One region of the Streptomyces sp. NPDC045998 genome, then DNA from elsewhere that is predicted to be linked to it. Evidence: riboswitches for the same ligand, from Rfam matches in the RefSeq annotation. Region 1 holds a riboswitch; the other holds the start of a gene.

Region 1 (14,929 bases):
CCCGTGGGCGGTCAAGGGTCTCGTGATGCGGCGGGTCGTGGAGGCGGCCGGGGACCGGCACGTCGACACGACCGACGGCGTGCGGGTGGTCGAGGCCGACGGCCGGTGGGTGATGGTGCTGCCCGACCCGGCGGAGGCCGTCACCCATCTGTGGGCCGAAGGCCCGGATGACGCGTCCGCGCAGGCACTGCTCGACGAGTGGGCCGCCGTGGTGGAGAGCGCCGGTCGCTGACGCTCGGAACGGATCCTGACGCGGATCGGATACGGATGTGCCGGGAGGTGCCCAGGGGCGCCCCCCGGCACACCGGTGGGGCCATTCGGCGGTAGCAGCCGCGACGTGCGACGATGTGCGGCATGTCGCAGCAGCCCCCCGTTCGGAGCACAGGTTCCCCGCCTCCGCGTCCCGACGCGTCCATGTCGCTGCTGACCAATGTCATGGACCACGCGCTCGACGACGGGTACGCGGAGGCCTCGGCCCGCCGCACCGCCGAGGGCGGCGGCCTGCCGCGCACACTGCGGGCCAAGCTCGGGCTCGCGGCGGGGCTGGTACTGGCCGCCGCGGTGGTCACGCTCGGCGCCGCGCAGGCGCAGATCTCGGCCCCGGTCGTCGCCAAGGAGCGCGAGGAGCTCATCGACCGGATCGAGTCGGAGACGACCGCGGCCGACAAGCTCGAGGAGCGGATCGAGGCGCTCCGCACCGAGGTGGGGGAGCGGCAGCGCAAGGCGCTGCAGGAGCACGGCGGGGACCAGGGGGAGCTCGTGGCGCTGCTCTCCGGGGCGACGGAGGTACGCGGCCCCGGCGTCAAGCTGGTCGTCGACGACGCCAAGGAATCCGAGCAGGGCGGCGACGGGCCGCGTGAGAGCAGCGGTTTCGCGGACACCGGGCGGGTGCGCGACCGCGACATGCAGCGCGTGGTCAACGGATTGTGGCAGTCGGGCGCCGAGGCGGTCGCGATCAACGGGCAGCGGCTGACCGCCCTGTCGGCGATCCGCGCGGCGGGCGACGCCATACTGGTCGACAACAAACCGCTGGTGCCGCCGTACACGGTGCTGGCGGTGGGGGACGGGAAGAAGCTGAGCGCCGCGTTCCAGGACAGCCCCGACGGGCAGTACCTGCACGCGCTGCAGGAGAACTTCGGTATCCGTACCAGCATTTCGGATCAGGGCGAGGTGCGCCTGCCGGCCGCGTCGAGCCTGATCGTACGCACAGCAGAGCCGAGTCCCGCCGGAGCCGGCACGGATGCCGGGCGGGGCGCGGCCGACACAGGGAAGGGCACATCTTGATCGCCGTACTGGGCCTCGTCGTGGGAGTCGTGGTCGGCCTGTTCATCCGGCCCGAGGTGCCGGCGGTCGTCGAGCCCTACCTGCCGATCGCCGTCGTGGCGGCGCTCGACGCGGTCTTCGGAGGGCTGCGGGCCATGCTCGACGGCATCTTCGTGGACAAGGTCTTCGTCGTCTCCTTCCTCTCCAACGTCGTCGTGGCGGCGCTGATCGTGTTCCTGGGCGACAAGCTCGGCGTCGGCGCGCAGCTGTCCACGGGCGTGGTCGTGGTGCTGGGCATCCGCATCTTCTCCAACGCCGCCGCCATCCGGCGGCATGTGTTCCGGGCGTGAGGCCGATGAGCGAGAACGAACCGACTCCGCACGAGAAGCCGGCTCCCCCGCCGACTCCGGGGCAGGGTGGCCGGGGGCCGCAGAGCCCGGAGCCGCGGCGGCCGGAGCCCCAGCGGCCGGAGCCGCCGGCTCCGCAGGCCATGCCCCCGCAGGAGCTGCCGCCCGAGGTGAAGGGCCCGGAGGCGGACGGTCCGGAGCCGCCGTCGCCGGCGGCGGCGCAGCCGTACGCCGCCGAGCCCGGCCCCGGCCGGCCCGCCGATCCGGAGATGACCGGGCGGCAGCGGCTCGCGGCCGGGCTGTGGCCGCCGCGCGTCACGCGCGCCCAACTCATCGTCGCCGTACTGCTCTTCGTCCTCGGCCTGGGTCTCGCCATCCAGGTCCGCTCGACCAGCGACAACAGCGCCCTCCGCGGCGCCCGCCAGGAGGACCTGGTGCGCATCCTGGACGAGCTGGACGACCGGACGCAGCGGCTGGAGGCCGAGAAGGCGCGCCTGGAGGACCAGCGCACCGAGCTGGTGAACAGCTCCGACCAGGCGGAAGAGGCCCGCAAGCAGACCCAGGAGAAGGAGCGTCAGCTGGGTATCCTCGCCGGTACGGTGGCGGCGCAGGGTCCCGGGATCACGCTCACCATCGACGACGGCGCCGGGGCGGTCGAGCCGGACATGCTGCTGGACGCCGTCCAGGAGCTGCGCGCGGCGGGCGCCGAGGCGATCCAGGTCAACGACGTCCGGGTCGTCGCCGACACGTACATCTCCGGTGAGGCCGGGGACATCGAGGTGGACGGCCGGAAGATCGGCGCACCGTACCGCTTCAAGGTCATCGGGAAGCCCCAGGACCTGGAGCCCGCGCTGAACATTCCGGGAGGTGTCGTACAGACGCTGGAGAAGGAGCAGGCCACCGCGTCGGTGACCAGGTCCGAGAAGATCGTCGTGGATGCCTTGCGAGCGGCGGAGCGGCCTCACTACGCTCGGTCGTCATCGCAGTGAGGCGGGGGTGCATGGGGGCCGCGAGACAAGGGCATGAGGTTGCGGGGGGTCGGCGCATCACCCGCATGGTGCGTGGTGGAAACTGTCCGGAGGATACGGACGTTGTGAGGGTGTCCGGGTCGGCAGGTGTGTTCAGTCAGGGTTCGTCCTGCCCCACGGGCGGGTCTGTTTCGGTCAAGGGGAATCGCCCGTGAAGTTGTTTGCGAAGTTGTTCGGCAAGAGCGCACGCGAGGACGGCAGCAGTGCCAAGCACCGCGCGTCGCGCCACGCCCAGAATGAGGAGCAGGGCGGCGAGCGCCCGCTGTTCCGCGATGAGGTCGCCGGTCCGGGCGGTGTTCCCGGGGGGCAGGGCGCGTCTGTTGACCCTGCTGGTTCCGGCCGCATAGGTTTCGGGGAACCATCGACCTCGAGTACGGGCGGAGACTCGTCCATGCCGGTTTGTACGAGGTGCGGGCACCGTAACGCCGAGGCGAGCCGGTTCTGCTCCAACTGTGGCGCCCCGCTGCGTCCGGGTGTCCCGGCGGAGCGCGCGTCCGAGACGACGTCGACGATCTCGATCTCGGGCCTGGAGGCGTACGACTCCGAGGCCACCGGTCAGACGCAGCTGCCGTCGCTGTCGCCCGAGGCGCAGGCGGCCGTGGAGGCGTTGCCGCTCGGTTCGGCGCTCCTGGTGGTGCGCCGCGGGCCGAACTCGGGCAGTCGCTTCCTGCTGGACTCCGACCTGACGACTGCGGGGCGTCATCCGCAGAGCGACATCTTCCTCGACGACGTGACGGTGTCGCGGCGTCATGTGGAGTTCCGCAGGTCGCCGGAGGGCAGCTTCACGGTCGCGGACGTCGGCAGCCTCAACGGCACGTACGTCAACCGCGAGCGGATCGACTCGGTGGCGCTGTCCAACGGCGACGAGGTGCAGATCGGCAAGTACCGGCTGGTCTTCTACGCGAGCCAGCGGGGCGTGTGACCCGGCAGGGGAGGCGCATGCCGCGACCACCGACGGGCGGTGCCGGACACGGCACCGCCGGGGCGGCCGACCAGCTGGTGAGCATCGGGACGGTGCTCACCCGGCTGCGGGAAGAGTTTCCCGAAGTGACCATCTCCAAGATCCGTTTCCTGGAGGCGGAGGGGCTCGTCGAGCCGCAGCGGACGGCTTCCGGATACCGGAAGTTCAGTCCTGCGGATGTGGAGCGGCTCGCGCGGATCCTGCGCATGCAGCGGGACCACTACCTGCCGCTCAAGGTGATCCGCGAGCACCTCGACGCCCTGGAGCGCGGGGAACAGGTGCGGCTGCCCGCCCCGACCCCCGGTGGACCGCGCGAGTCCGTGGACGCCGGCCCGTGGGAGCCGGACTTCGACACGCCGACGGCGGCCAGGATCGGCCGTGCGGAGCTCCTCGCGGCCGCCGGCGTCGGCGAGGACGAGCTCGCCGAGTGGGAGTCGTACGGGCTGATCACGCCCGTGGCGGACGGCGCGTACGACGCCGAGGCGGTGACCATCGCCAAGCTCGTCGCGGAGCTGGGCGGATTCGGTCTGGAACCGCGTCATCTGAGGGCCGTGAAGGCCGCAGCCGAGCGCGAGGCCGGGCTGGTCGAGCAGGTCGTCGCGCCACTGCGCCGGCACCGGAATCCGCAGACCAGAGCGCATGCGGAGGCGACCGCGAAGGAGCTCGCGGCCCTGTCCGTACGGCTTCACGCGGCGCTGCTGCAGACGGCTCTGGGTGTCCGGTTGCACTGAGCTCCGAGGGGTCCGGAGGGGCCCCGACTACCCAAACCGGTCCAGCACGTCCTAGGGTTGCAATGTGAACGAGCTCGATGTTGTCGGTGTCCGGGTGGAAATGCCGTCCAACCAGCCGATCGTGCTCCTGCGTGAAGTGGGAGGCGACCGGTACCTCCCCATCTGGATCGGTCCCGGGGAGGCGACGGCGATCGCCTTCGCCCAGCAGGGCATGGCCCCTGCGCGACCGCTCACCCATGACCTCTTCAAGGACGTTTTGGAGGCCGTGGGTCAGGAGCTGACCGAAGTCCGGATCACGGATCTGCGGGACGGGGTCTTCTACGCGGAGCTGGTCTTCGCCAGCGGTGTCGAGGTGAGCGCCAGGCCGTCCGACGCCATAGCGCTGGCCCTGCGGACCGGTACGCCCATCTACGGAAGTGACGGGGTGCTGGACGACGCCGGGATCGCGATTCCGGACGAGCAGGAGGACGAAGTGGAGAAGTTCCGCGAGTTCCTCGACCAGATCTCGCCCGAGGACTTCGGCACCAACAGTCAGTGACCCGGCCGCTTTCGGTGACGCCGGCGCGGTGGATCCGCGGCGGCGTCGACCGGGTATCGCCGCTCCGAGCGGTGACGCGCCCCGCCTCCAGCGCATTCGGTGAGGTGTTCCCGGAAGAGGGACACGACAAACCACCCTCAGGGTGATTATCACTCGGCGTGCCGAGTGTGGCGATCGTTGACGCACCCCGGGTGACTGCCTACCGTCGAGATGGCAGGTCAAGGACGGAGGGTCGGCGTGATGAGCAGCGGCGACGGTGCGGTTGGGGGTATCCCCGGACGAAGTCCGGGGCAGAGCGGGCCGTATCCGCTTCACGGAAACGCGTCCGTCCACGGGGTGGTTCAGCAGGAGGCGGCCGATCCGACGGCCGACGTCATCGGATACCGGGGCCCGACCGCCTGCGCGGCGGCCGGCATCACCTACCGGCAGCTCGACTACTGGGCCCGTACGGGTCTCGTCGAGCCCAGCGTGCGGCCCGCGTACGGGTCGGGGACGCAGCGGCTCTACAGCTTCCGCGACGTCGTCGTCCTGAAGATCGTCAAACGGTTCCTGGACACCGGCGTCGCGCTGCAGAACATCCGCGCCGCCGTCCAGCACCTGCGCGCCCGGGGCGATCGCGACCTGGAGCGCATGACGCTGATGAGTGACGGCGCCACGGTGTACGAGTGCTCGTCGCCCGACGAGGTCGTCGATCTCCTCCAGGGCGGTCAGGGTGTCTTCGGGATCGCCGTGGGCGTGGTGTGGCGGGATGTCGAGGCGGCGCTGTCGCAGCTGCACGGGGAGCGCGTCGACACCGGCGAGACGCTCATCGGGCACAATCCGGCTGACGAGCTGGCGCGGCGCAGGCGCGACAGGGCCGTGTGACGGCGGCGTGGCCGCGTTTGCCGTCGGGCTCCCGCGCGGGCTCGCACGTGCGTGCGGGCGATTGTCAGTGGCGTAGGGCAGCATCGGTGATGTGAGAGCCGCGCCGACGATTCTGCATCTGGACATGGATGCCTTCTTCGCCGCCGCCGAGCAGGCGGCGAAGCCGAGCCTGCGCGGAAAGCCCGTGGTGGTGGGCGGCCTCGGGCCGCGCGGGGTCGTCGCCACCGCCTCGTACGAGGCGCGGCGCTTCGGGGTGCACTCGGCGATGCCGATGGCCCAGGCGCGGCGGCTGGCGCCGAACGCCGCGTACCTGGTGCCGCGCTTCACGCTCTACCGGGCGGTGAGCGACCAGGTCATGGAGCTGTTGCGGCGGCTGTCGCCGCTGGTGGAGCCGCTGAGCCTGGACGAGGCGTTCGTCGACCTGGAGGCGGGCCAGGCGGGCGGTACGGCCCGGGACGCGGCGACCGCGCGGGCGACCGGGGAGCGGCTGCGCGCGGACATCCGGGCGGTCACGGGGCTGACCGGCTCCGTCGGCCTCGCGGGCTCCAAGATGCTGGCGAAGATCGCGTCGGAGCAGGCGAAGCCCGACGGGCTGGTGCTCATCGAGCCCGGGACCGAGCGCGAGCTGCTCGGGCCGATGTCGGTGCGGATCCTGCCGGGAGTCGGCCCCGCCACCGGCGAGCACCTGCGGCGGGCCGGGATGACGACCGTGGCCGACCTCGCGGAGGCGGGCGAGGACGAGCTCGTACGGCTCCTGGGCAAGGCGCACGGGGCCTCGCTGTACCGGATGGCCCTGGGGCACGACGACCGGCCCGTGGTGGCCGAGCGGGACGCCAAGTCCGTCTCCGTCGAGGACACCTTCGACGTGGACCTGCACGACCGCGTGCGGGTGCGCCTGGAGGTGGAGCGTCTGGCCGACCGGTGCGTGCGCCGGCTGCGTGGCGCCGGGCGCTCCGGGCGGACGGTGGTGCTCAAGGTGCGCCGGTACGACTTCTCGACGCTGACCAGATCCGAGACCCTGCGCGGACCGACGGACGACCCCGCGGTGGTGCGGGAGGCGGCGGCCCGGCTGCTGGAGTCCGTGGACACCACGGGCGGCGTGCGGCTGCTGGGCGTGGGCGTGACGGGGCTGGCGGACTACACCCAGGAGGACCTGTTCGCCCAGGCCGCCCTGGTGGAGGCTCCGGTGGGCGCACAGGGCGACGTGGCCCCGGAGCCGCAGGAACCGGCCGCAAGGGCAGGAGCGGGGGGAGACGAGGGCGGCGAACCGGGGGCCGCGGAGGACACCGGCGGGGAGCGCAGGTGGCTGGCCGGGCAGGACGTACGGCACGCGGAGTACGGGCCGGGGTGGGTGCAGGGCAGCGGGGTGGGGCGCGTGACCGTGCGGTTCGAGGAGCCGGGCTCGCCCCCGGGCCGGGTGCGGACCTTCCGGACCGACGACCCGGACCTGGAGCTGTCGGACCCGCTGCCGCTGGTCGCGCGGGAGGCGGCGGTGGAGCGGGCGCCGTCGCCCTGACGGGCGGGCCGGGCGGGCCGGACGCCCGGGGCCCGCGGCCTGCAGGGCCGCCATGCCGGAGCGTGGCGTGCCGGGCGTGTCCGGCCGCCGGTGCCGCGGGTTCCGGAAGGCGCGTCAGCCGTCGCGGCCGGCCAGGTTGCCGAGGCCGGGGTCGGGGTCCGGGTCCGGCGGAGACGGGAGCTCCAGGCCGTAGTGGTGGTAGAGCTGGAGCTCCTGCTCGGGGGAGAGGTGGCGGCCCACGCCGAAGTCCGGGGCGTCCTTGATCAGGGCGCGGTCGTAGGGGACGTGCAGGCCGTCGTCGGCGAGGTCGCTGGGGGCCAGGGGGACGAAGGCGTCGCGGCCGAAGAGGCCGGTACGGACGGCGGCCCACTCGGGGACGCCCGTCGCGTCGTCCAGGTACACCTCGTCGACGGTCCCGATCTTGTGGCCGTTGCGGTCGTAGGCCTTGCGGCCGATCAGGCTCCGCGGATCGATATCGGTCTGCACGGTCCCTCCAACAGGTCGCACCGGCTCGCAATTGCGCTACATCACTACGAAAGTGCACATCGGTGACGTCGGCCACTCGAGGGATCGGGCCCGGACCTCGCTGGTAGGCTGGCAGACGGCTGTTGACCCCATGCGGGAGAGTCCTTCGGAGAAACCTTTCGGAGGCGCCGAAGGAGCAAATCCTCCCCGGAATCTCTCAGGCACCCGGTACCGCATGGACGAGGTCACTCTGGAAAGCAGGGCGGGCGTCGGACGGCATCCGCTCTCACCGACGGTGAAAGCCGGGCGGCCCCCCGTGGCGCCCGGTGAAGCTCTCAGGTTGAGATGACAGAGGGGGAGGCCGTCCGGGCACCCGCGCCATGGTGCCCCTCGCAGGTCGTGACGACCAGGAGGCCTCCGTAGATGACCGCCAACCGTACTCCGCTCTCCGAGCTTGAGCAGGGCATCCCCTTCGAGCAGCGGCACATCGGCCCCGACGCCGAGGCCCGCGCCAAGATGCTCGCGCAGGTCGGCTACGGCTCGCTCGACGAGCTCACCGCCGCCGCCGTGCCGGATGTGATCAAGACCGCCGAGGCGCTCGGCCTGCCGGCCGCGCGCACCGAGGCCGAGGTCCTCGCCGAGCTGCGCTCGCTTGCCGACCGCAACCAGGTGCTCGCCCCGATGATCGGGCTCGGCTACTACGGCACCTTCACGCCCCCGGTCATCCTGCGCAACGTCATGGAGAACCCCGCCTGGTACACGGCGTACACGCCCTACCAGCCGGAGATCTCGCAGGGCCGCCTGGAGGCGCTGCTCAACTTCCAGACCATGGTCGCCGACCTGACCGGCCTGCCCACCTCCGGCGCCTCGCTGCTCGACGAGGGCACCGCCGCCGCCGAGGCCATGTCGCTGGCCCGCCGCGTCGGCAAGGTCAAGGGCGGTGTCTTCCTCGTCGACGCCGACGCCCTGCCGCAGACCATCGCCGTCATCGAGACCCGGGCGGAGCCGACCGGTGTCGAGGTCGTCGTCGCCGACCTCGCCGAGGGGATCCCGGCGGAGGTGGCCGAGCGCGGCGTCTTCGGCGTGCTGATCCAGTACCCGGGCGCCTCCGGTGCCGTACGGGACATCAAGCCGGTCATCGACCGGGCCCACGAGCTCGGTGCCGTCGTCACCGTCGCCGCCGACCTGCTCGCGCTGACGCTGCTCACCTCGCCCGGCGAGCTGGGTGCCGACATCGCCGTGGGCACCACCCAGCGGTTCGGCGTGCCGATGGGCTTCGGCGGTCCGCACGCCGGCTACATGGCCGTGCGCGACACCTTCGCCCGCTCCCTCCCGGGCCGGCTCGTCGGCGTCTCCGTCGACGCCGACGGCAACCGGGCGTACCGCCTGGCGCTCCAGACCCGCGAGCAGCACATCCGCCGCGAGAAGGCCACCAGCAACATCTGCACCGCGCAGGTGCTGCTCGCCGTCATGGCCGGCATGTACGCCGTGTACCACGGCCCCGACGGGCTGAAGCAGATCGCCCAGCGCGTGCACCGGTACGCCACGATCCTCGCCGAGGGGCTGCGCGCCGGCGGCGTCGAGGTCGTCCACTCGAGCTTCTTCGACACCGTGACCGTCCGGGTGCCGGGCAAGGCCGCCGAGGCCGTCGCCGCCGCCCGCGAGAACGGCGTCAACCTCCGCCTCGTCGACGCCGACCACGTCTCGGTCGCCTGCGACGAGACCACCGGCCGCGCGCAGCTCGCCGCCGTGTGGGAGGCCTTCGGCGTACGCGGCGACATCGAGTCGCTGGACGCCGAGACCGCGGAGGCGCTGCCCGAGGCGCTGCTGCGCTCGGACGCGTACCTCACCCACCCGGTCTTCCACGCGCACCGCTCGGAGACCGCGATGCTGCGCTACCTGCGCAAGCTCGCCGACCGCGACTACGCGCTGGACCGGGGCATGATCCCGCTCGGCTCCTGCACGATGAAGCTGAACGCCACCACCGAGATGGAGCCGGTGACCTGGCCCGAGTTCGGTCAGATGCACCCCTTCGCGCCGGCCGACCAGGCGCAGGGCTACCTCACCCTCATCCGTGAGCTGGAGGAGCGCCTCGCCGAGGTCACCGGCTACGACAAGGTGTCGATCCAGCCCAACGCCGGTTCGCAGGGCGAGCTCGCCGGTCTGCTCGCGGTGCGCGCGTACCACCGCGCCAACGGCGACACGCAGCGCACCGTCTGTCTGATCCCGTCGTCCGCGCACGGCACCAACGCCGCCAGCGCGGTGATGGCCGGGATGAAGGTCGTCGTCGTCAAGACCGCCGACGACGGCGAGATCGACGTCGAGGACCTGCGCGCCAAGATCGAGCAGTACCGCGACGAGCTCTCTGTCCTGATGATCACCTACCCGTCGACGCACGGCGTCTTCGAGGAGCACGTCGCCGACATCTGCGCCCAGGTGCACGAGGCCGGCGGCCAGGTGTACGTGGACGGCGCCAACCTCAACGCGCTGGTCGGGCTGGCGAAGCCGGGCGAGTTCGGCGGCGACGTCTCGCACCTCAACCTGCACAAGACCTTCTGCATCCCGCACGGCGGCGGCGGTCCCGGTGTCGGTCCGGTCGGCGTCCGCGCCCACCTCGCCCCGTACCTGCCGAACCACCCGCTCCAGCCGGGCGCCGGCCCGGAGACGGGCGTCGGCCCGATCTCGGCCGCCCCGTGGGGCTCAGCCGGCATCCTGCCGATCTCGTGGGCGTACGTCCGGCTCATGGGCGGCGAGGGCCTCAAGCGCGCCACGCAGGTGGCGGTGCTCGCGGCCAACTACATCGCCAAGCGCCTGGAGCCGCACTACCCGGTGCTGTACACCGGCCCGGCCGGACTCGTCGCGCACGAGTGCATCGTCGACCTGCGTCCGATCTCCAAGGCGACCGGCGTCAGCGTCGACGACATCGCCAAGCGCCTGATCGACTACGGCTTCCACGCGCCGACCATGTCGTTCCCGGTGGCCGGCACGCTGATGATCGAGCCGACCGAGAGCGAGGACCTGGCCGAGCTCGACCGGTTCTGCGACACGATGATCGCGATCCGCGGCGAGATCGAGAAGGTCGCCTCGGGCCAGTGGCCCGCCGAGGACAACCCGCTGCGCAACGCCCCGCACACCGCGGCCGCGCTGGGCGGCGAGTGGTCGCACGCGTACAGCCGTGAGGAGGCGGTCTTCCCGGCCGGGGTGTCCGCCGCGGACAAGTACTGGCCGCCGGTGCGCCGGATCGACGGCGCGTTCGGCGACCGCAACCTGGTCTGCTCGTGCCCGCCGCTGGACGAGTACGACAACTGACGGCGTCGGTCATGACGAAGGGCCGGTACGGATCACTCCGTACCGGCCCTTCGCCGTGCGCCGGCCGGCTCAGGCGGCCGTCATGACCTGTGCGGTGCCGAGCGGTCGGTGCGGCGCGATGATCTGGCCGTCCGGCAGAAGTTCACCGGTGTCCTCGAAGAGGAGGACGCCGTTGCACAGCAGGCTCCAGCCCTGTTCCGGGTGGTGCGCCACCAGGCGGGCCGCCTCTCGGTCGGCGGAGTCGGCGGTCGGGCAGGGTGGCTGGTGCTGGCACATGGATGGGTTCTTTCGCTGCGGTGTGGTGTCTGTCCTGCGGCTCGATGCGGTGTTCATGGCCGCCCCCCGTAGTGTCGGTCGATCCGGTCCCAGTGTTGCCCCACGGGCGTCCGTCCGCAGGGATTTCGCGGCAGCTCTTCCTACTGCCTAAGGACGTATCACCCGTGCGGATGGTTCAACTCAAACCCCCTGTCCCTTCGGGTGGTTCGGGGTGGCCCCAGTGGGCTAGCCCGTACGGGCCACCCCGCGGCGTCACGCGGTTGACTCCAGCAGTGGCGGCGGTCCGAGGCGCAGCGTCAGGACCGGCAGCAGGTCCGCGACCCGGTACGGGAGGTGGGCGGCGATCCCGGGCGGCGCGGGCGCCAGCGGCACCAGCAGGTCCGTCGGGGCGGGGCTGCCGGTGGCCGGGTCGGCGTCCGGGTCGCCGTGCAGCCACAGCGTGAGCATGTACAGCTCCGGCACGGACAGCAGCCGTGGCTGGTAGTGCGTCGTCATCGTCTCGGCCTGGTGCAGGGCGCGCTCGGTCGAGGCGAGGTAGGGCCCCTCGAAGAAGTGCGAGAAGGCCCACCCGTCCGGGGTGAGCCTCGTGTCCGCGGCGGCGACGGGGCGGTCGCCGCCGCGGATCAGGAACCGCCAGCCGGTCAGGCGCGTGCGGGGCGCGCCGGCGGCCGGAACGATCTGGTCCCGTACGTCCAGCACGTCCAACTCGTGGACGGGCAACGGGAGTTCGGGGCTCAGCGGTCCCTGGACGGACCGCAGAGCGGGGGTGTGGGCCTCACGGACGGCGGCGGAGCCGAGCGCCATGAGAACACTGCGAAGGGCGGGCGCGGGTGCCTGGGAGACATGGAGCGGCATGGTTGGGTCGCCTCTCACTCAAGAGACAGGTGATGCGGGGGAGGTGCGGACGGCACTGTCGGCGACGGGGTCAGAGGGCGGGCCGGTGCGGGGGCCGTCGGGCCATGGCCGGGCGCCGACTCTCTGCCTCGTTCGCGGAGTTTATACGACGCGTGTTCACGTGATGTTTCCGCTAGCTGTCGCCGATATTGCGAACAAGCCCGGATCGGGACTTTGTTATGCGGAGTTTCTGTAGATTTCCCGTGAACCCCACCGCCCCGGCCTGCGCCGCTGCTCAGGGCGCGGTCGGCCGAATCTCGCCGGTGTTTATCATCGGAAGTCAGCGGGACTTGCCCGTGGTAACCACGCGCTGCGGCTTGCCCCCGGAATGTGCCGGACGGTCTTCCTATCCAGCCTACCCGCCACACGGTGTCGGCGGGGGCGTTACAGATCAGTCCGGCTGGGCATTATCGTCCGTGACGCGGGCGGCCGACGCCGCGCGCCACCCACGAGGAGGGACGCTTCGATGGGGGAGAAGGTCGTGGCGGGCGCGTTCGACCTGTCCGATCGGCAGAGGTATCGCCACAAGCTCCAGCAGTGTCTTACGGCCCTTGAGCGACTCCTCGCCGAGAAGAGGTTCGACCGCCCCAAGAATCTGATGGGCTTGGAGATCGAGCTGAATCTGGCGGGCTCGGACGGCCTGCCGCGGATGATGAATGCCGAGGTGCTGGAGCGCATAGCGAGCCGGGATTTCCAAACGGAACTCGGAATGTTCAACCTGGAAGTGAACATCGCCCCGCACCGGCTCGGCGGCCGTGTTTTCGATCAGCTCGCCGAGGAGCTGCGCACCGGCCTCGGGTACGCGCACCGCAAGGCCCAGGAGGTCGACGCCGGGATCGTGATGATCGGGATCCTGCCCACGCTCACCGAGGGCGATCTCGTCTCCGGGAACCTGTCGGACGTCGACCGGTACATGCTGCTCAACGACCAGATCGTGGCCGCGCGGGGTGAGGACTTCGCGCTCGACATCGAGGGCGTCGAGCACCTCAGCTCCACCGCCAGCTCCATCACGCCCGAGGCCGCCTGCACCTCCGTACAGCTGCACCTCCAGGTCACGCCGGCGCGGTTCCCGGACGTGTGGAACGCGGCGCAGGCCATCGCCGCCGTGCAGATCGCCGTCGGCGCCAACGCGCCGTTCCTCTTCGGGCGCGAGCTGTGGCGGGAGTCCCGGCCGCCGCTGTTCACGCAGGCCACCGACACCCGGCCGCCCGAGCTCCAGGCGCAGGGCGTACGGCCGCGGACGTGGTTCGGCGAGCGGTGGGTCTCCTCTGCGTACGAGCTCTTCGAGGAGAACGTGCGGTACTTCCCCGCCCTCCTGCCCATCTGTGACGACGAGGAGCCGCTGCGGGTCCTCGACGGCGGCGCCGTACCGTCCCTCCAGGAGCTCGTCCTGCACAACGGCACGGTCTACCGCTGGAACCGGCCGGTGTACGGGGTGGTCGACGGCGTACCGCACCTGCGGGTGGAGAACCGGGTGCTGCCGGCGGGGCCGACCGTCGACGACGTACTGGCCAACGCGGCCTTCTACTACGGGCTCGTACGGGCTCTGGCGGAGGAGGCGCGGCCGCTGTGGCGGCGGATGCCGTTCGCGGACGCGGCCGCCAACTTCGACACCGCGTGCCGGTACGGCATCGACGCCGAGCTGCGCTGGCCCCGCCCGGGGCGCGGCGGCGGGAGCACGACCGTACCGGCGGTGAAGCTCGTACGGGACGAGCTGCTGCCGCTCGCGTCGGCGGGGCTCGACGCGTGGGGCGTCGAGCGCGCGGACCGGGACCGGTACCTGGGGATCATCGAGGAGCGGTGCAAGCGGCGGGTGAACGGCGCGTCCTGGCAGGTGGAGACGTTCCACCGGGCGCTGGCGGCGGGTCTGGGGCGCGACGCCGCGCTGGCCGCCACCACGCGCCGCTACTGCGAGCTGATGCGGCAGGGCGAGCCCGTGCACACCTGGCCGGTGGGGTTCCCGGCGCCGTAGGGTCTGTCTTCCGGATCAACCCGGGGCAGTGAAGTGGAGACAGGTGTGCAGGCAGAGGCGGGGCGCGTGGCCGATTCCCTTCCCGAGGAGGGGGCGGGGGGCCCTCGAAGGTTCGTCCGTTCCGAGCTGCTGCTCGTGCTGGCCCTCTCGCTCGGGGCCAGTGCGGTCGCCTCGCTGATCAGCTTCGTCGGGGCGCTGACCAAACCGGGCGGCCTGAAGGACCAGGCGGCCCACCTCAACAGCTCGGCGGCGCCCGGGCGGCCGTGGCTCGACCTCGCCTGGCAGCTGTTCGGCATCGCGACGGCGCTCGTCCCGGTCCTGCTCGTGGCGCACCTGCTGCTCAGGGAGGGGACCGGCCTGCGCGCCATCGGCTTCGACCGCCGCAGGCCGTGGAGCGACCTGGGCCGCGGGGCGCTGGTCGCGGCGGGCATTGGCAGCGCGGGCCTGGCCTTCTACCTGGTGGCGCGGGCGGCCGGGTTCAATCTGACCGTCGTCCCCGAGTCGCTGCCCGAGGTGTGGTGGAAGTACCCGGTCCTGATCCTTTCGGCGGTGCAGAACTCCGTGTTGGAGGAGGTCATCGTCGTCGGATACCTGCTGCGCAGGCTCGGCGGGCTCGGCTGGACACCGTGGGCGGCGCTGGTGGCGAGCGCGGTGCTGCGCGGCTCGTACCACCTGTACCAGGGCATCGGCGGCTTCGTCGGCAACATGGTGATGGGCGCCGTCTTCGTGGTGCTGTACCGGCGGTGGGGGCGGGTCGGCCCGCTG
Region 2 (14,929 bases), on a different contig from region 1:
TGACGCCCTTGCGCGGCAGCAGGCCCATCAGCGCGAGCGAGGTCACGGACTTGCCGCAGCCCGACTCGCCGACCAGGCCGACGACCTGGCCCTGGTCGACGTCGAAGGAGACGCCGTCCACGGCCGTCGAGGGCGTACGGCCGCGCCCGCCGAAGGTGACGGTGAGTTCGTCAACAGAGAGCAGTGGCATGGCAGTTCAGCCTCGCAGCTTCGGGTCGAGGGCTTCGCGCATGGCCTCGCCGAGCAGCGTGAAGCCGAGGGCGGTGATGATGATCCCGATCGCCGGGAAGAGCGACATCATGGGCGCGTTGTCGAAGAACCGCTGCGCCTGGGAGAGCATCACGCCCCACTCGGGGACGGCCGGGTCCGGGTTGCCGAGGCCGAGGTAGGAGAGGGCCGCCGCCTCGATGATCGCGGTGGCGAGGCTGAGGGTCGCCTGGACGATCACGGGGCTGAGGGAGTTCGGCAGGATCTGGGTCATGACGATGCGCCGCTTGCGCACGCCCAGCGCACGGGCCGCGAGGACGTAGTCGGAACCGCCCTGGGTGAGCATCGAACCGCGCAGCAGCCGGGCGAAGATCGGCACCTGCACCACGCCGACGGCGATCATCACGGTGGTGAGGGACTGGCCCATCACCGCGGCGATGGAGACGGCGAGCAGCAGCGACGGCAGCGACAGCATGATGTCGGTGATGCGCATGACGACGGTGTCGATCCGGCGGCCCGCCGGGCCGCCGAGCGTCGCCGCGGCGCCGGAGAGCAGCCCGATGAGCGCGCCCACGATCAGACCGATGAGCATCGACACGACACCCACGAGCAGGGTCTGCCGGGCACCGACGAGGAACCGGGACAGCTGGTCGCGGCCGAGGTGGTCCAGGCCGAACCAGTTGTCGCCGCGCGGCCCGACGAACTTGCCCTGGTTGGGGAAGACCTCGCCCCGCCAGGTCTGCGCGGTGGGGGCGTACGGCGCGATCCACGGCCCGATCACGGCGACGACGACGAACACGGCGATGACCGCGGCACCGACGAGCGCCATCTTGCTGGCTTTGAGGCGGCGGAAGGCCTCGCGCCACAGGCTGCCGCCGGCGGTGGCCTCGCTCCGTACGGTGAGCTGGGCGAGGCGGTCGATCTTGTCAGTCTTGGTGCTCACGTCAGTGCACCCGCACTCTCGGGTCAATGAGGCTGTACGCCAGGTCGACCAGCAGGTTGATGAGGACGTACACCATGGCGATGAACATGATGAAGCCGACGAGCACGGGGTAGTCGCGGTCGTCGATCGCGGTCCGGATGAAGGAGCCGATGCCGCCGAAGGCGAAGACGGACTCGGTGAGCACCGCGCCCGACAGCAGCGATCCGGTCAGCAGGCCGATCGTGGTGACCACCGGCAGCAGCGCGTTGCGCAGCACGTGCCGGCCGCGTACGACACGCTTCTCCAGGCCCTTGGACTCGGCGGTGCGGACGTAGTCCTCGCCGAGCACCTCCAGGACGCTGGCGCGGGTCATGCGGACGATGACCGCCAGGGGGATGGAGGAGAGGGCGACGGCCGGCAGCACCAGGTGCATGAGCGCGTCCCAGGAGGCGTCGAACTCGCCGGTCAGCAGACCGTCGAGGACGGCGAAGCCGGTGACCTCGGTGGCGTCCATGCCGGTCGACAGCCGGCCGTAGCTGGGGAAGAGGCCCAGGTTGACGGCGAAGACGCCCTTGAGCAGCAGGGCGAGGAAGAACACCGGGACGCAGATGCCGACCAGCGAGCCGGACACCGCCGTGACGTCCAGCCAGCTGCCGCGCCGCCGGGCCGCGAAGTACCCCAGCGGGATGCCGACGACGACGGCGATGAGCATCGCCGTCAGGCCCAGCTCGACCGTGGCCGGGAAGCGCAGGACGAACTCGTCCCACACCGGCTGGCCGGTCTGGGTGGAGGTACCCAGGTCGAGCTCGGAGAGTCGCTTGAGGAAGCGCCCGTACTGCACCCAGACCGGCTGGTCGAGGCCCAGAATGCGGTTGATGCGCGCCACTTCGGCTTCGGTCGCCCGCTCGCCCAGGATCGCTGAGGCGGGTCCGCCGGGCAGCCGGTTCAGCCAGAGGAAGAGCAGAACCGACAGGCCGAGCAGGGTGGGTATGAGCTGTAGCAGTCTTCGTACGACGAGTCGCAGCACCCCGCATGCCCCTTTCTTAACGTGCGTGAGATGCGGGTCCGCCCGGCCACCGACGATGCCGTGGCCGGGCGGACCCCGCGTGGGATGCGATTACTTGAAGGAGACCTCGGCGAAGTTCTCCTGCGTCAGCGGGGAGACCTTCGGCGGGTTGACGTTCTTGCCGAACGCGATGGCGGGCGGCGAGGAGGAGATCGGCAGACCCGGCAGGTAGTCCATGATCACCTCGTTGGCCTTCTTGTACGCCTCGACGCGCTTGACGGGGTCCGCCTCCTTCGAGCCGGCGGTCACCGCCTCGAAGACCTTGGCGTCCTTGAAGCCCCACTGCTTGTCGTACTCGGCGAACCAGGTGCCGATGAAGTTGTAACCGTCGTTGTAGTCACCGGTCCAGCCGAGCATGTGCAGGGCGCAGGCACCGGCCTCGGTGGCGTCCAGGTAGTCCGGGGCCCACTTCATGGGCTTGGGGGTGACCTTGATGCCGGCCTTCTCCAGGTCGGACTTCATCAGCTCGAAGATGTCCTGCGGAGCGGGCATGTACGGGCGGGTGACCTCGGTCGGGTAGCAGAACTCGATGCTCAGACCGGACGCGCCCGCGGACGCGAGGAGCTGCTTGGCCTTGTTGGTGTCGAACGGGTACTTCTTCACCTTGTCCGAGTGGCCGGCGATCGTGTCCGGCATGAACTGCGTGGCCGCCTTGCCGCCCTCGGGGAGCTGCGTCTTGACGATGTTCTCGCGGTCGATGGCGTGCGCGATGGCCTGGCGCACCTCGGGCTTCTGCAGCGCCGGGTTCTTCTCCTGCGAGAAGCCGACGTAGAAGATGTTGAAGACGTCACGGGTGGGGACCTGGAAGCCCGCGTTCTCCAGGGTCTTCACATCGGCCGGGGCGACGAGGTCGTAGCCGTCGATGTCACCGGCCTGGAGGGCCTGGCGGCGGCCGTCCTCGGTGTCGATGGTGCGGAAGACCAGGTTCTTGATCTTGGCCTTCTCACCCCAGTAGTCGTCGAAGCGCTCGAGGGTGACTTCCTTGTTGCCCTTGTTCCACTTCACGATCTTGTACGGGCCCGTGCCGGCGACCGTGCCGGCCTCCTGGCTGTACTTCGGGTACGTGATGGCCTCGCCCTTGGCGGTGGCCTCCTGCTTCTCGTACTCCTTGAGGGCCTTCGGCGAGTGGATCGCCAGGGCCTGGAGCGAGAAGCCGCCGGGGAGCGTGGCGGAGGGCTCGTTCACCGTGATGACCGCGGTGTTCTCGTCCTTGGCGGCGCAGGACTTGTAGTTGGGCTTCGGGGCTTCCTTGTCCTCGTTCTTGGCGAAGCCGCCGAGGATGCTCTGCCAGTAGTACGAGACCGCGCTGGACTGGTACGTGCCCTTCCAGTTGAACCAGTGGTCGTAGTTCGCGCAGACGGCCGCGGCGTTGAACGCCTCGCCGTCGTGGAACTTCACGCCCTTGCGGAGGTTGAACGTCCACACCGTGCCGGTCGGGTCGCTCGACCACTTCTCGGCCAGCCCGCCGACGAGCTTGCTGCCGCCCGACTCGTGCTCCAGCAGCGCCTCGAACGCCTGCCGGGTCACCCGGAAGGTCTCACCGTCGCTCGCCAGGGCGGGGTCGAGGGAGGAGGGGTCACCTGCGCCGGCGAACACGAAGGTGTCCTTGTCACCGGCCTTGTCGTCGCCCTTGCCGCGCTCACTGGCACAGCCCGTGGCGATCATCCCGACGGCCAGCGCCGCCGTGATCGCCCGGACGGACCGGGACTTGAATATTCGCATGGGTCCCCCCAGGGGTTCCGCCGTGACGGGAGAGTGGTGGTCTTGACCGGCCGAACACTACCCACGCGTACCTCGGCGGAGAACAGTCCGCATAGCGGTGATACCTACCTGAGACCCGGACACTCGCCAAACCGGTCAGTTCCGGGACAAGCACGTGGGGAGGCGTAACACCCGTGACATGTGGGGCGGTTCGGCGGGCCGCTCCGGCGGGGTGTGGAGGGAGGCGTCGCGGGGTGGGTGTCCAAGGGGCGGGCCTGGCCCGCGCGGGCGATGTGGCGCAATCACGCGGCTCTGTTTTGACGAGGGCATGCCATGCTTGCCCGGTCTTGCCCGTGACCGTTCACGATCCCGCCGCACCGGGCGGTGGGGCCGGTCGCCGGCGGCAGGGGGAACGTGACGTGTTACGAAGATCGAGAGCTGCCCTCGCACTGGCCGTGACCACGCTCGTCATGGCGCTCTCCGCACCCGTCGGGCAGGCCCGGCCGAGCGCCCCCGCGGAGCGGGTCGCCGCCCAGGCGTCCCACGACGACGCCGTCTACGTCGTCCAGCCGCGAGCGGACGGGACCACCTACACGGCGGTGTACGACCCCGCGCCCGGCGTCAGCGCGGACCAGCTGCGGGCCAGCCTGCGGCGGCAGGGCGTCCGCGGGGTGCAGGACGCCGACGGCAAGACCGGCAAGACCGGCATCGGCGCGTTCGGCTGCGCGCCCTACGTCGGCACCGCGTCCGCGTGGTGCGGGGCCAAATGGGCCTACGGGCCGTTCAACGACCCGCAGGTGTACTTCCTCGACCACACCAGCGACTCCTGGCCGGTGACGGACGCCCGGGTCGACTGGTACCAGGCGCCCGGCATCGACGCGTACTACCGCTGGCACACGGCAGGGTGCCCCGGGGGCGGCCGTCACTGCGTCCACGTGTACAGCGGCAGTTACGGCAGCGAATGGTACGGACTGACCGAGGCGACGACGTCCGGCGGCTACTTCGTCGACGGGTCGGTCACCGTCAAGCTCAACGACCAGATCACCCCCAACACCTACGCGGCCCGGCGCAGCGTCGCCTGCCACGAGATGGGGCACGCGCTCGGTCTCGACCACAACGGGTCGACCAACAGCTGCCTGTCCGTACCCGAGTTCCCGCAGCACCCGTCCTCGGACGACTTCGGCGTGCTGAACCTGCTCTACCCCAAGCCCGGCACCTGACAGCCGGACGTGCCGCACCGCGCCGGGCCTCCCCCCGCCCGGCGCGGTGCCCCTCGCGCGCGGTGGCCGTCAGGCGCCGCGCGGGGGGTAGCCGTAGCCGCCGCCCGGGAGCATCGGCGCCGTCGCGTGGGCCTCGCGGTCGTAGAACGGGCGCGCGTTGGCGCGCAGCCACAGGGTGACGGGGTCGTACTCGTCGGACATGGCGACCGTCGAGACGGGCAGCCCGTCCGGCACCGCCACGATCGACTCGCGCATCATCGCGCGGACCGCGTCGACCGAGGCCTGGCTCGTGTCGTACAGGTCGAGGCCGATGGCGAGGTACGGCGAGCCGAGCGCGGGCTGGACCCAGGCGCGGCGCAGGGAGCGGACGGCCGGGGTGCGGTGGGCGTTCTGCGTGAGCAGGGCGTAGAACTGCGGGATCTGGATGCCGGGTTCGGACAGCTTGAGCGGTCCCGCGGGCATCCGGTCGAGGCCCGTGGCGATGCGGCGGAGGTCGGGCCAGGGGATGCCGACGCCGCCACCGGGGGCGTGCGGGTTGAGCCAGACGCCCCAGCGGTCGGGGTAGAGCGCGCGGGCGATGTCGCGGCCGGTGATGACCTCGTGGGCGCGGTTCCAGCCGGAGACGGCGAGCTCCTGGGCGGAGGTGACGCAGGGCGCGTAGCCCATCCCGTCGACCTCCATGTTGCCGTACTGGGCGTCGGGCGAGCCGGCCTGGCCGTGCCAGAGCAGCATCATGAGCGGGGCCTCGGCGAGGGCCGTGAGCAACGCCTCGTACGCGTCGTAGCGTCCGGGCGTGACGTTGCTCAGCAGCTGCTCGATCGGCCCCGCCGCCGTGGTGCTCTGCACGCTCACCCTGGGTCCCCCTCTTCGGTCCACCGCACCAGCTTAGGGGGTGTCCCGCGGATCGGGCCGAGCCCGGCGGGGTCCAACGACGCCCCTAGGGGGTGTCCGCAAAGTAGCGTCGTCCGCCCGGAGGGCGGGCCTGGCGGCGTCTGGGGGCACGCTCCCCGGTGCTTGTTCGGCTGAACGTGCGTCGGTAGGTCTGCGGGCTGACGCCGGTGGTGCGTTTGAAGCGGTCACGGAAAGTGGTCGGCGAGCCGAAGCCGACCTGGCGGCCGATGCGCTCCACGGAGTGCTCCGTGGTTTCCAGCAGGTGCTGTGCCTGGCGGATGCGGGCTCGGTGGAGCCACTGGAGCGGGGTGGTGCCGGTCTGGTCGCGGAAGCGCCGGATCAGGGTTCGGGTGCTGGTCCCGGCCCGCTCGGCGATGTCGGCGAGGGGCAGGTCGCGGGCCAGGTTCTCCTGTAGCCAGGTGAGCAGCACCTCGAGTTCGGAGCCCTGCGGTGTGGGTGCGTGATCGTGGACGATGAACTGCGCCTGTCCGCCTTCCCGTTCGAGAGGCATCACTGACAGGCGTGCGGCGTCGGCGGCGACGGCCGAGCCGTAGTCACGGCGGATCATGTGCAGACACAGGTCCATACCCGCCGCGGCACCGGCCGAGGTGAGCAACTGGCCGTTGTCGACGTAGAGGACGTCCGGGTCGACGTCGATGTCCGGGTGAGTGGCGGCCAGAAGACCGGCCGCGCGCCAGTGGGTCGTGACGCGCAGCCCGTCGAGGAGCCCGGTGGCGGCCAAGGGGAAGGTGCCCACGCAGATGGACGCGATCCGGGTGCCGACGGCAGCGGCCGACCGCAGCGCGTCGTGCACGGCGGGAGAGAGCGGGGCGGCGAGATCGGTGACGCCCGGCACGATGATCGTGTCCGCGCCCTGAAGGCCCTCTAGACCCCAGGGGGCGCGCAGGACGAAGGCTCCGGCGTCGACCTCGTCGCGCTCGGCGCACACCCGGACCTGGTAGCCGGGCCGCCCGTCCGGCAGGCGGGTCCGGGAGAAGACCTCGATCGGGGTGGACAGGTCGAACGGGATCACCCGATCCAACGCGAGAACGGCGACCGTATGCATGGCCGGTACCTGCCTCCCCATCAGCTTGACGGACCTGGGCCGCCCTTCCGGAAGCTCCATGTCATCGCAGTTCACGCCCTTCGAGAAGGTGTTGGCACTATTCCGTCGAAACGTGTCACCAGTGCCACTGGGCGAGGACCCGGGAAGCCGGTTGACTTCGGAGCATCGCCGGCCGGCCGCCTTCCGTCTTCGAAGGTCACCGGCGAACGCCAGGCCACCCCGGAGCAGCCGACGTGAAGGAAGAAGTCATCCCCTCATGAACCTCGTGTCACCGGTGATCGTCGGCATCATCTACTGCCTGCTGATGTCCCTGATCAGAGAACCGCACCGACGCCGCTTCAACGCGATCATGGTGGGCGGAGCCGGCGCTGCCTATCTGAGCGGGGGCGGATTCGGCCCGTGGGAGATCCCCTTCGTCGCACTCATGGCCTATGTCGCCTACCGCGGCCTGGACTCCTGGGCCTTCATCGGCGTCGGCTGGCTGCTCCACACGGCCTGGGACATGGCCCACCACCTCAAGGGCCATCCGATCCTGCCGTTCTACCACGACGCATCCCTGGCATGTGCCATCTGTGATCCGGTCATCGCCCTGTGGTGCTTCCGCGGAGGGCCTTCCCTGATCAAGGTCCGGAGGCTGCTCGGAGGCGGCGTGAAGAGGGTGTGGAACAAGTCCGAGCCGACCGGGAACTGAAGCTGCGAGCTCTCGGCTCATGCCCCCGGTCCCGATGACGAACAAGCTAAGGCCGCTGGTAGAACGGCCGCACTTTGTCCAGCATCCAGTCGCCCACCGGGTCCTGCGCGATGTCGAGCAGGACCAGGTTGACCGGCCAGGGCACCGCCACGCGGCCGAGCGCCCGGCCGAGGGCGTCCATCGGTACGGTGCGGTCCGCGCCCTCCCAGGAGGAGAGCTGGACGCCGACGAAGAGCGTGGGGGCGCCGCCCTCGATGGAGGCGAGGGCCCGGCGGGCGGTGAGCACGGTGCCGGTGGCCTCGAACTCGGCGGCCGCCGCGGCGAGGAAGTCGACCGGGTCCTCCTGCCAGTCGGGCTCGAACAGCCGCACCCGGGCGCCGCTCGCGGGCCCGTCCAGCGGCGTACGGCCCACCCGGCACAGCTCGGCGACGGCCGGAGGCGGCAGGGGTGCGCCCACGGCTCCGCCGGGGTTGACGGCGATGCCGAGCTGCGGGGGCAGACCGCGCGCGAACTCGACGGCGGGGGCGACGGTGTACGACATGTGGGGCCCGACGCACCGCAGGAACTGCTGCTCGGAACTGAAGACGGGGACGTACGCCTGGCCGTCCAGCTCCAGCGTGGGCAGGTCGAGGTCCGGGCTGTCGGGGCCGCCGCCCTTGGGGAGCGGGATCCACAGGGGGCTGCGGCCCAGGACCTCGACGAGCCGGGGTCCGGCGGCGGGGTTGCCGAGCGAGGCGGCGAGCACCTCTTCGAGCTCATTGGCCGGCCATGCGGTGTCCACTGGTGTCCCCTCGTCCTTCCCACCCGTGCGGCGCTTGTTCAGGGCACCCTAACCGCCCGGCTCAGCCGAACGTGATACGGGTCAGCGCCGTCGCCGCCGGCCGGTCGAGCAGGACGGCGGACGCGCAGCCGCCGGGCAGCACGCCCTTCTCGGCGTCCCGCACCAGCCGCCCCACCGCCCTGCGGTGCCGCGCGAAGGCGTATCCGGAGACGCCCCGGCCCCGCTCCCGCTGGCCCTCGCGGGCCGCCTGGGGTGTGACGTCCAGCAGGACCAGGTGCAGGGCGCGCCCGCGCCGCCGGGCCTCGCGGGCCAGCCAGCGCCGGACCCACGCCTGGGTGCCGCAGTCGTGGACGACGACGCTCTCGCCGGAGCGCAGGGCGCGCCGCAGGCCGGCGTAGTGGGCGATCCGGACGAGGGGGCGGTAGACCGCGTACGGCAGGAGGCGCGGCATGCGGCGCTCCCACCGCTCGCGGGCGTCCTGGGAATCTATGCCGCGTCCCTCGGCCGCGCGGGCGATCAGGGTGGACTTGCCGCTGCCGGGCAGGCCGGAGACGACCACCAGGTCGCCGGCGGCGAAGCCCAGCTCGCGCGGGCAGCGCCCGGCGCGGTCCCGCAGGTCGCGCAGCACGGGCGCGGGCGGGCGGGCGGGCGCGGGCACGGCGACCGCGCCCACACCGGTCACGGCGCCCGTCGCGGCGCCGCTCACCGCGCCGGGCACGGCGCCGGTCATCGCGCCGCTCACCGCACCGGTGGCCGCGCAGGCACCTGTCCGCTGGAACCTCATCGCGTACTCCCCCTGCTCGGGCTCGGCCTTCCCCGACCCTTGCCCAAGAAGTGTAAAGAAAGGGTAATAAGGCACAAGCGATTTGCCGATGAGACCCCGCGTGCAATGATGTGCGCGCCACCGCACGCAGGTGCGTACAACCGCATACCGGCCGCTTGAATCCGCGCGGGAGAGTCCCGGGTCCCGCCCGGGCGCCGAAGGAGCAAGTTCCTCCCTTGAATCTCTCAGGCCCCGTACCGCGTGGATGAGGCAGATCTGAAAAGCGGGCCGCCACGGCGGCTCCACCCAAGGTGCAAGCCGAAGGCCGTCCCCGTACGGTCACGGTGAACCTCTCAGGTTCCGATGACAGATGGGGAGGACCGTCTTCGAGCCATGCCCTGGGAGCCCTATCCATGAGCACTTCCCCCCGCCTCACCCCCCACCCGTCACCCGCCACCACCCCAGCGGAAGGCGCTTCGCGCCGCTCCCCCCTCCTGGCCGTGCATCGGGCGCTCGGCGCGACCATGACCGACTTCGCGGGCTGGGACATGCCGCTGCGGTACGGCAGCGAGCGCGACGAGCACAACGCCGTCCGCACGCAGGCCGGCCTCTTCGACCTGTCCCACATGGGCGAGATCACGGTCACGGGCCCGCAGGCCGCCGCCCTCCTCGACTTCGCGCTCGTCGGCAACATCGGCGGCGTCGGTGTCGGCCGCGCCCGCTACACCATGATCTGCCAGGAGGACGGCGGGATCCTCGACGACCTGATCGTGTACCGGCTCCAGGAGCAGGAGTACATGGTCGTCGCCAACGCCTCCAACGCCCAGGTGGTGCTGGACGCCCTCACCGAGCGGGCGGCGGGCTTCGACGCCGTCGTACGCGACGACCGGGACGCGTACGCCCTGATCGCGGTCCAGGGCCCGGAGTCCCCCGGCATCCTGAAGTCGCTCACCGACGCGGACCTGGACGGGCTGAAGTACTACGCGGGGCTGCCGGGCACCGTCGCGGGCGTGCCCGCGCTGATCGCCCGCACCGGCTACACGGGCGAGGACGGCTTCGAGCTGTTCGTGGAGCCTCAGCACGCGGAGAAGCTCTGGCAGGCGCTGACGGAGGCCGGCGCCCCGGCCGGCCTGATCCCCTGCGGCCTGTCCTGCCGCGACACGCTGCGCCTGGAGGCGGGCATGCCGCTGTACGGGCACGAGCTGACGACCGCCCTCACCCCCTTCGACGCGGGCCTCGGCCGGGTGGTCAAGTTCGAGAAGGAGGGCGACTTCGTGGGCCGGGAGGCGCTGGAGGCGGCCGCCGAGCGGGCGCAGATCGCCCCGCCGCGCAAGCTCGTCGGCCTGGTCGCCGAGGGCCGCCGTATCCCGCGCGCCGGGATGCGGGTGGTCTCCGAGGGCGAGGTCGTCGGCGAGGTCACCTCCGGCGCCCCGTCCCCGACGCTGGGCAAGCCGATCGCCATGGCGTACGTGGACGCCGCGTACGCCGCGCCGGGCACGGCGGGCGTCGGTGTCGACATCCGCGGTACCCATGAGCCGTACGAGGTCGTGGCGCTTCCGTTCTACAAGCGCCAGAAGTGACCTCCGGCCCCTTCCGGACCAGTCCCCCGTTCACCAGCACTCCCCCGCGTACAGGAGAATCCCAGTCATGAGCAACCCCCAGCAGCTGCGCTACAGCAAGGAGCACGAGTGGCTGTCGGCCGCCGAGGACGGCGTGTCGACGGTCGGCATCACGGAGCACGCGGCGAACGCGCTCGGCGACGTGGTGTTCGTCCAGCTCCCGGCGGTCGGCGAGACCGTGACCGCGAACGAGACCTGCGGTGAGCTGGAGTCGACCAAGTCCGTCAGCGACCTGTACTCGCCGGTGACCGGCGAGGTGACGGAGATCAACGAGGACGTCGTGGCCGACCCTTCGCTGGTGAACACCGCACCGTTCGAGGGCGGCTGGCTCTTCAAGGTACGCGTCGCGGAGGAGCCGGAGGGCCTGCTCTCCGCCGACGAGTACACCGAGTTCTCCGGCGAGTAAGGACCCCTTCCCGATGTCGCTTCTCAACACCCCTCTCCACGAGCTGGACCCGGACGTCGCCGCCGCCGTCGACGCCGAGCTCCACCGCCAGCAGTCCACCCTGGAAATGATCGCCTCGGAGAACTTCGCTCCGGTCGCGGTCATGGAGGCCCAGGGCTCGGTCCTGACCAACAAGTACGCCGAGGGCTACCCCGGCCGCCGCTACTACGGCGGCTGCGAGCACGTCGACGTGGTCGAGCAGATCGCCATCGACCGCATCAAGGCGCTCTTCGGCGCCGAGCACGCCAACGTGCAGCCGCACTCCGGCGCCCAGGCGAACGCCGCCGCGATGTTCGCGCTGCTCAAGCCGGGCGACACGATCATGGGTCTGAACCTCGCGCACGGCGGGCACCTGACCCACGGCATGAAGATCAACTTCTCCGGCAAGCTCTACAACGTCGTCGCGTACCACGTCGACGACAAGACCGGCCAGGTCGACATGGCCGAGGTCGAGCGCCTCGCCAAGGAGCACAAGCCGAAGCTGATCGTGGCCGGCTGGTCCGCCTACCCGCGCCAGCTGGACTTCGCCGCCTTCCGCCGCGTCGCGGACGAGGTCGGCGCGTACCTCATGGTCGACATGGCGCACTTCGCGGGCCTGGTCGCGGCCGGTCTGCACCCCTCGCCGGTGCCGCACGCCCACGTGGTCACGACGACGACGCACAAGACGCTGGGCGGCCCGCGCGGTGGTGTGATCCTGTCGACGGCCGAGCTCGCCAAGAAGATCAACTCCGCGGTCTTCCCCGGCCAGCAGGGCGGTCCGCTGGAGCACGTGATCGCCGCCAAGGCCGTGGCGTTCAAGGTCGCCGCGAGCGAGGAGTTCAAGGAGCGCCAGCAGCGCACCCTGGACGGCGCGCGCATCCTGGCCGAGCGCCTGGTCCAGCCGGACGTCACCGAGCACGGCGTCTCGGTCCTGACCGGCGGTACGGACGTGCACCTGGTCCTGGTCGACCTGCGCAACAGCGAGCTGGACGGCCAGCAGGCCGAGGACCGGCTCCACGAGGTCGGCATCACGGTCAACCGCAACGCCATCCCGAACGACCCCCGGCCCCCGATGGTCACCTCGGGCCTGCGGATCGGCACCCCGGCCCTGGCCACCCGCGGTTTCCAGGCCGAGGACTTCCGCGAGGTCGCCGACATCATCGCCGAGACGCTGAAGCCGGACTACGACGCGGCCGCGCTCAAGGCCCGGGTCACCGCGCTCGCCGAGAAGCACCCGCTTTACCCCGGTCTGTAAACTCTTCAAGCGTTACGTAACGTACGCAACAGACTGAACTGCGGGGCACCGCGCACACTGAACAGTGAGTGCGGTGCCCCGTCTCTTGCCCCCGCTCACGCCCCACCCGCCCCACCCCGCGTTGTCCCTGCACCACCCCGGCAGACAGCGACGTCTTCCACACAAGGAGTCCCCCGTGGCCATCTCGGTCTTCGACCTGTTCTCGATCGGCATCGGCCCGTCCAGCTCCCACACGGTCGGCCCCATGCGCGCCGCCCGGATGTTCGCCCGCCGGCTGAAGAACGAGGGCCTGCTCGCCCACACCGCCTCGATACGCGCCGAGCTGTACGGCTCCCTGGGCGCCACCGGCCACGGCCACGGCACCCCCAAGGCGGTCCTGCTGGGCCTGGAGGGCAACTCGCCGCGCACGGTGAACGTCGAGACCGCCGACGAGCAGGTGGAGCGGATCAAGAGCGGCGGGCGCATCAGCCTGCTGGGCGTCCACGAGATCGCCTTCGACTTCGACGCCGACCTGATCCTGCACCGCCGCAAGGCGCTGCCGTACCACGCCAACGGCATGACCCTGTGGGCGTACGACGCCGAGGGCGCGACGCTGCTGGAGAAGACGTACTACTCGGTGGGCGGCGGCTTCGTCGTCGACGAGGACGCGGTGGAGGGCGAGAACCCGATCGTCCCCGACGACACCGTGCTGAAGTACCCCTTCCGCACCGGTGACGAGCTGCTGCGCCTCACCAGGGAGACCGGCCTGTCGATCTCCGCGCTGATGCTGGAGAACGAGAAGGCCTGGCGCACCGAGGACGAGATCCGCGCGGGCCTGCTGGAGATCTGGCGCGTCATGCAGGCGTGCGTGGACCGCGGCATGTCCCGCGAGGGCATCCTGCCGGGCGGCCTGAAGGTGCGCCGCCGCGCCGCGAACACCGCGCGCAAGCTGCGCTCCGAGGGCGACGCGCAGGCCCTCTCCATGGAGTGGATCACGCTGTACGCGATGGCCGTGAACGAGGAGAACGCCGCGGGCGGCCGCGTCGTCACCGCGCCGACGAACGGCGCCGCCGGCATCATCCCGGCGGTCCTGCACTACTACATGAACTTCGTGCCGGGCGCCGACGAGGAGGGCGTGGTCCGCTTCCTGCTGGCGGCGGGCGCGATCGGCATGCTCTTCAAGGAGAACGCCTCCATCTCCGGCGCCGAGGTCGGCTGCCAGGGCGAGGTCGGTTCGGCCTGCTCGATGGCGGCCGGGGCGCTCGCCGAGGTGCTGGGCGGCAGCCCGGAGCAGGTGGAGAACGCCGCCGAGATCGGCATGGAGCACAACCTGGGCCTGACCTGCGACCCGGTGGGCGGCCTGGTCCAGATCCCGTGCATCGAGCGCAACGGCATGGCGGCGGTCAAGGCCGTGACGGCGGCGCGGATGGCGATGCGCGGCGACGGCAGCCACAAGGTCTCCCTGGACAAGGTCATCAAGACCATGAAGGAGACGGGCGCCGACATGTCGGTCAAGTACAAGGAGACCGCGCGCGGCGGCCTCGCGGTGAACATCATCGAGTGCTGAGCCGCGGGCCGGCCGCACGAGCGTGAGGGCCCCGGCCGGGGCCCTCACGGTCGTCATCCTCAGTTCACCGGCACGCAGTCGGTCTGGGGTGGCTGTTTTAGGCCACCTGTGATCACTGTTCCTCACTGCAGGGTGAGCCGGGTGCTGATCCAGTGCGGGTCGGGCACCACCGTCAGCAGCGCGGACACCACCACGACCCCCGCGAGCACCGCCAGCTCGGCGCGGGCGGGGCCCGTCGCGTCGCCGGCGTGCCGGGCCCGGCGGCGGAGCATGCGGCGGCGGGCGGTCAGCGCCAGGGCGCTCGCCACCGCGACCAGGGCGAGCTTGGCGATCAGCACCCTGCCGTACGCGCTGGAGAGCACGACGTCGGCGGGCAGGCGCCGCAGCGTGGAGCAGGTTCCGGTGGCGGCGAGCGCCGCGTAGAGCCAGCCGGCGAGGCGCGCGTATCGCGTCAGGGCCTCGCGGGCGCCCCGTACGCCGCCGCCGCGCAGGTGCGCCACGCGCAGCACGTACAGCAGACCGCCGACCCACAGGGACCCGGCGGTGAGGTGGACCACGGTGAGCGCCGTGCCGAGCTCGGGTGTGTACGGCTCCGGGTGCGCGCGCAGCGCTTCGGCGCCGATCACCAGGGCGAGCGGCACGAGCGCCCAGAGGGGCCGGGCGCGGACACGACCGGAGGCGGCGCAGGCGGCCGCCAGGGCGAAGCCGTTCGCCATGAGGAGCAGCAGCCCGCCCTCGCGGGTGCCGTACGCGGCGGTGAGGTCGAGGTCGCTCACC

Evidence for each region. Region 1 has a riboswitch for glycine ahead of gcvP (aminomethyl-transferring glycine dehydrogenase). Riboswitches for the same ligand answer to the same signal wherever they lie in the genome.
Region 2: another riboswitch for glycine. It lies ahead of gcvT (glycine cleavage system aminomethyltransferase GcvT); the one in region 1 lies ahead of gcvP (aminomethyl-transferring glycine dehydrogenase).

What each region holds. Positions count from the first base shown of each region.
Region 1 is NZ_JBWKLJ010000009.1:3,224-18,152, forward strand. Features, by position in the region: gene AC07FJ_RS25095 (mannose-1-phosphate guanyltransferase) at 1-232, shown strand, start outside; gene AC07FJ_RS25100 (DUF881 domain-containing protein) at 355-1,284, shown strand; gene AC07FJ_RS25105 (small basic family protein) at 1,281-1,613, shown strand; gene AC07FJ_RS25110 (DUF881 domain-containing protein) at 1,619-2,599, shown strand; gene AC07FJ_RS25115 (FHA domain-containing protein) at 2,682-3,560, shown strand; gene ftsR (transcriptional regulator FtsR) at 3,578-4,330, shown strand; gene AC07FJ_RS25125 (bifunctional nuclease family protein) at 4,395-4,868, shown strand; gene AC07FJ_RS25130 (MerR family transcriptional regulator) at 5,109-5,732, shown strand; gene AC07FJ_RS25135 (DNA polymerase IV) at 5,824-7,248, shown strand; gene AC07FJ_RS25140 (PRC-barrel domain-containing protein) at 7,363-7,734, opposite strand; glycine riboswitch at 7,858-7,957, shown strand; gene gcvP (aminomethyl-transferring glycine dehydrogenase) at 8,137-11,022, shown strand; gene AC07FJ_RS25150 (DUF5999 family protein) at 11,092-11,298, opposite strand; gene AC07FJ_RS25155 (hypothetical protein) at 11,551-12,153, opposite strand; gene AC07FJ_RS25160 (glutamate-cysteine ligase family protein) at 12,659-14,164, shown strand; gene AC07FJ_RS25165 (CPBP family intramembrane glutamic endopeptidase) at 14,210-14,929, shown strand, end outside.
Region 2 is NZ_JBWKLJ010000003.1:278,549-293,477, forward strand. Features, by position in the region: gene AC07FJ_RS10270 (ABC transporter ATP-binding protein) at 1-190, opposite strand, end outside; gene AC07FJ_RS10275 (ABC transporter permease) at 197-1,150, opposite strand; gene AC07FJ_RS10280 (ABC transporter permease) at 1,152-2,156, opposite strand; gene AC07FJ_RS10285 (ABC transporter substrate-binding protein) at 2,247-3,917, opposite strand; gene AC07FJ_RS10290 (zinc metalloprotease) at 4,352-5,116, shown strand; gene AC07FJ_RS10295 (enhanced serine sensitivity protein SseB C-terminal domain-containing protein) at 5,186-5,968, opposite strand; gene AC07FJ_RS10300 (GlxA family transcriptional regulator) at 6,054-7,073, opposite strand; gene AC07FJ_RS10305 (DUF6010 family protein) at 7,330-7,764, shown strand; gene AC07FJ_RS10310 (enhanced serine sensitivity protein SseB) at 7,811-8,545, opposite strand; gene AC07FJ_RS10315 (AAA family ATPase) at 8,607-9,329, opposite strand; glycine riboswitch at 9,486-9,578, shown strand; gene gcvT (glycine cleavage system aminomethyltransferase GcvT) at 9,722-10,888, shown strand; gene gcvH (glycine cleavage system protein GcvH) at 10,956-11,333, shown strand; gene glyA (serine hydroxymethyltransferase) at 11,347-12,606, shown strand; gene AC07FJ_RS10335 (L-serine ammonia-lyase) at 12,782-14,152, shown strand; gene AC07FJ_RS10340 (CopD family protein) at 14,275-14,929, opposite strand, start outside.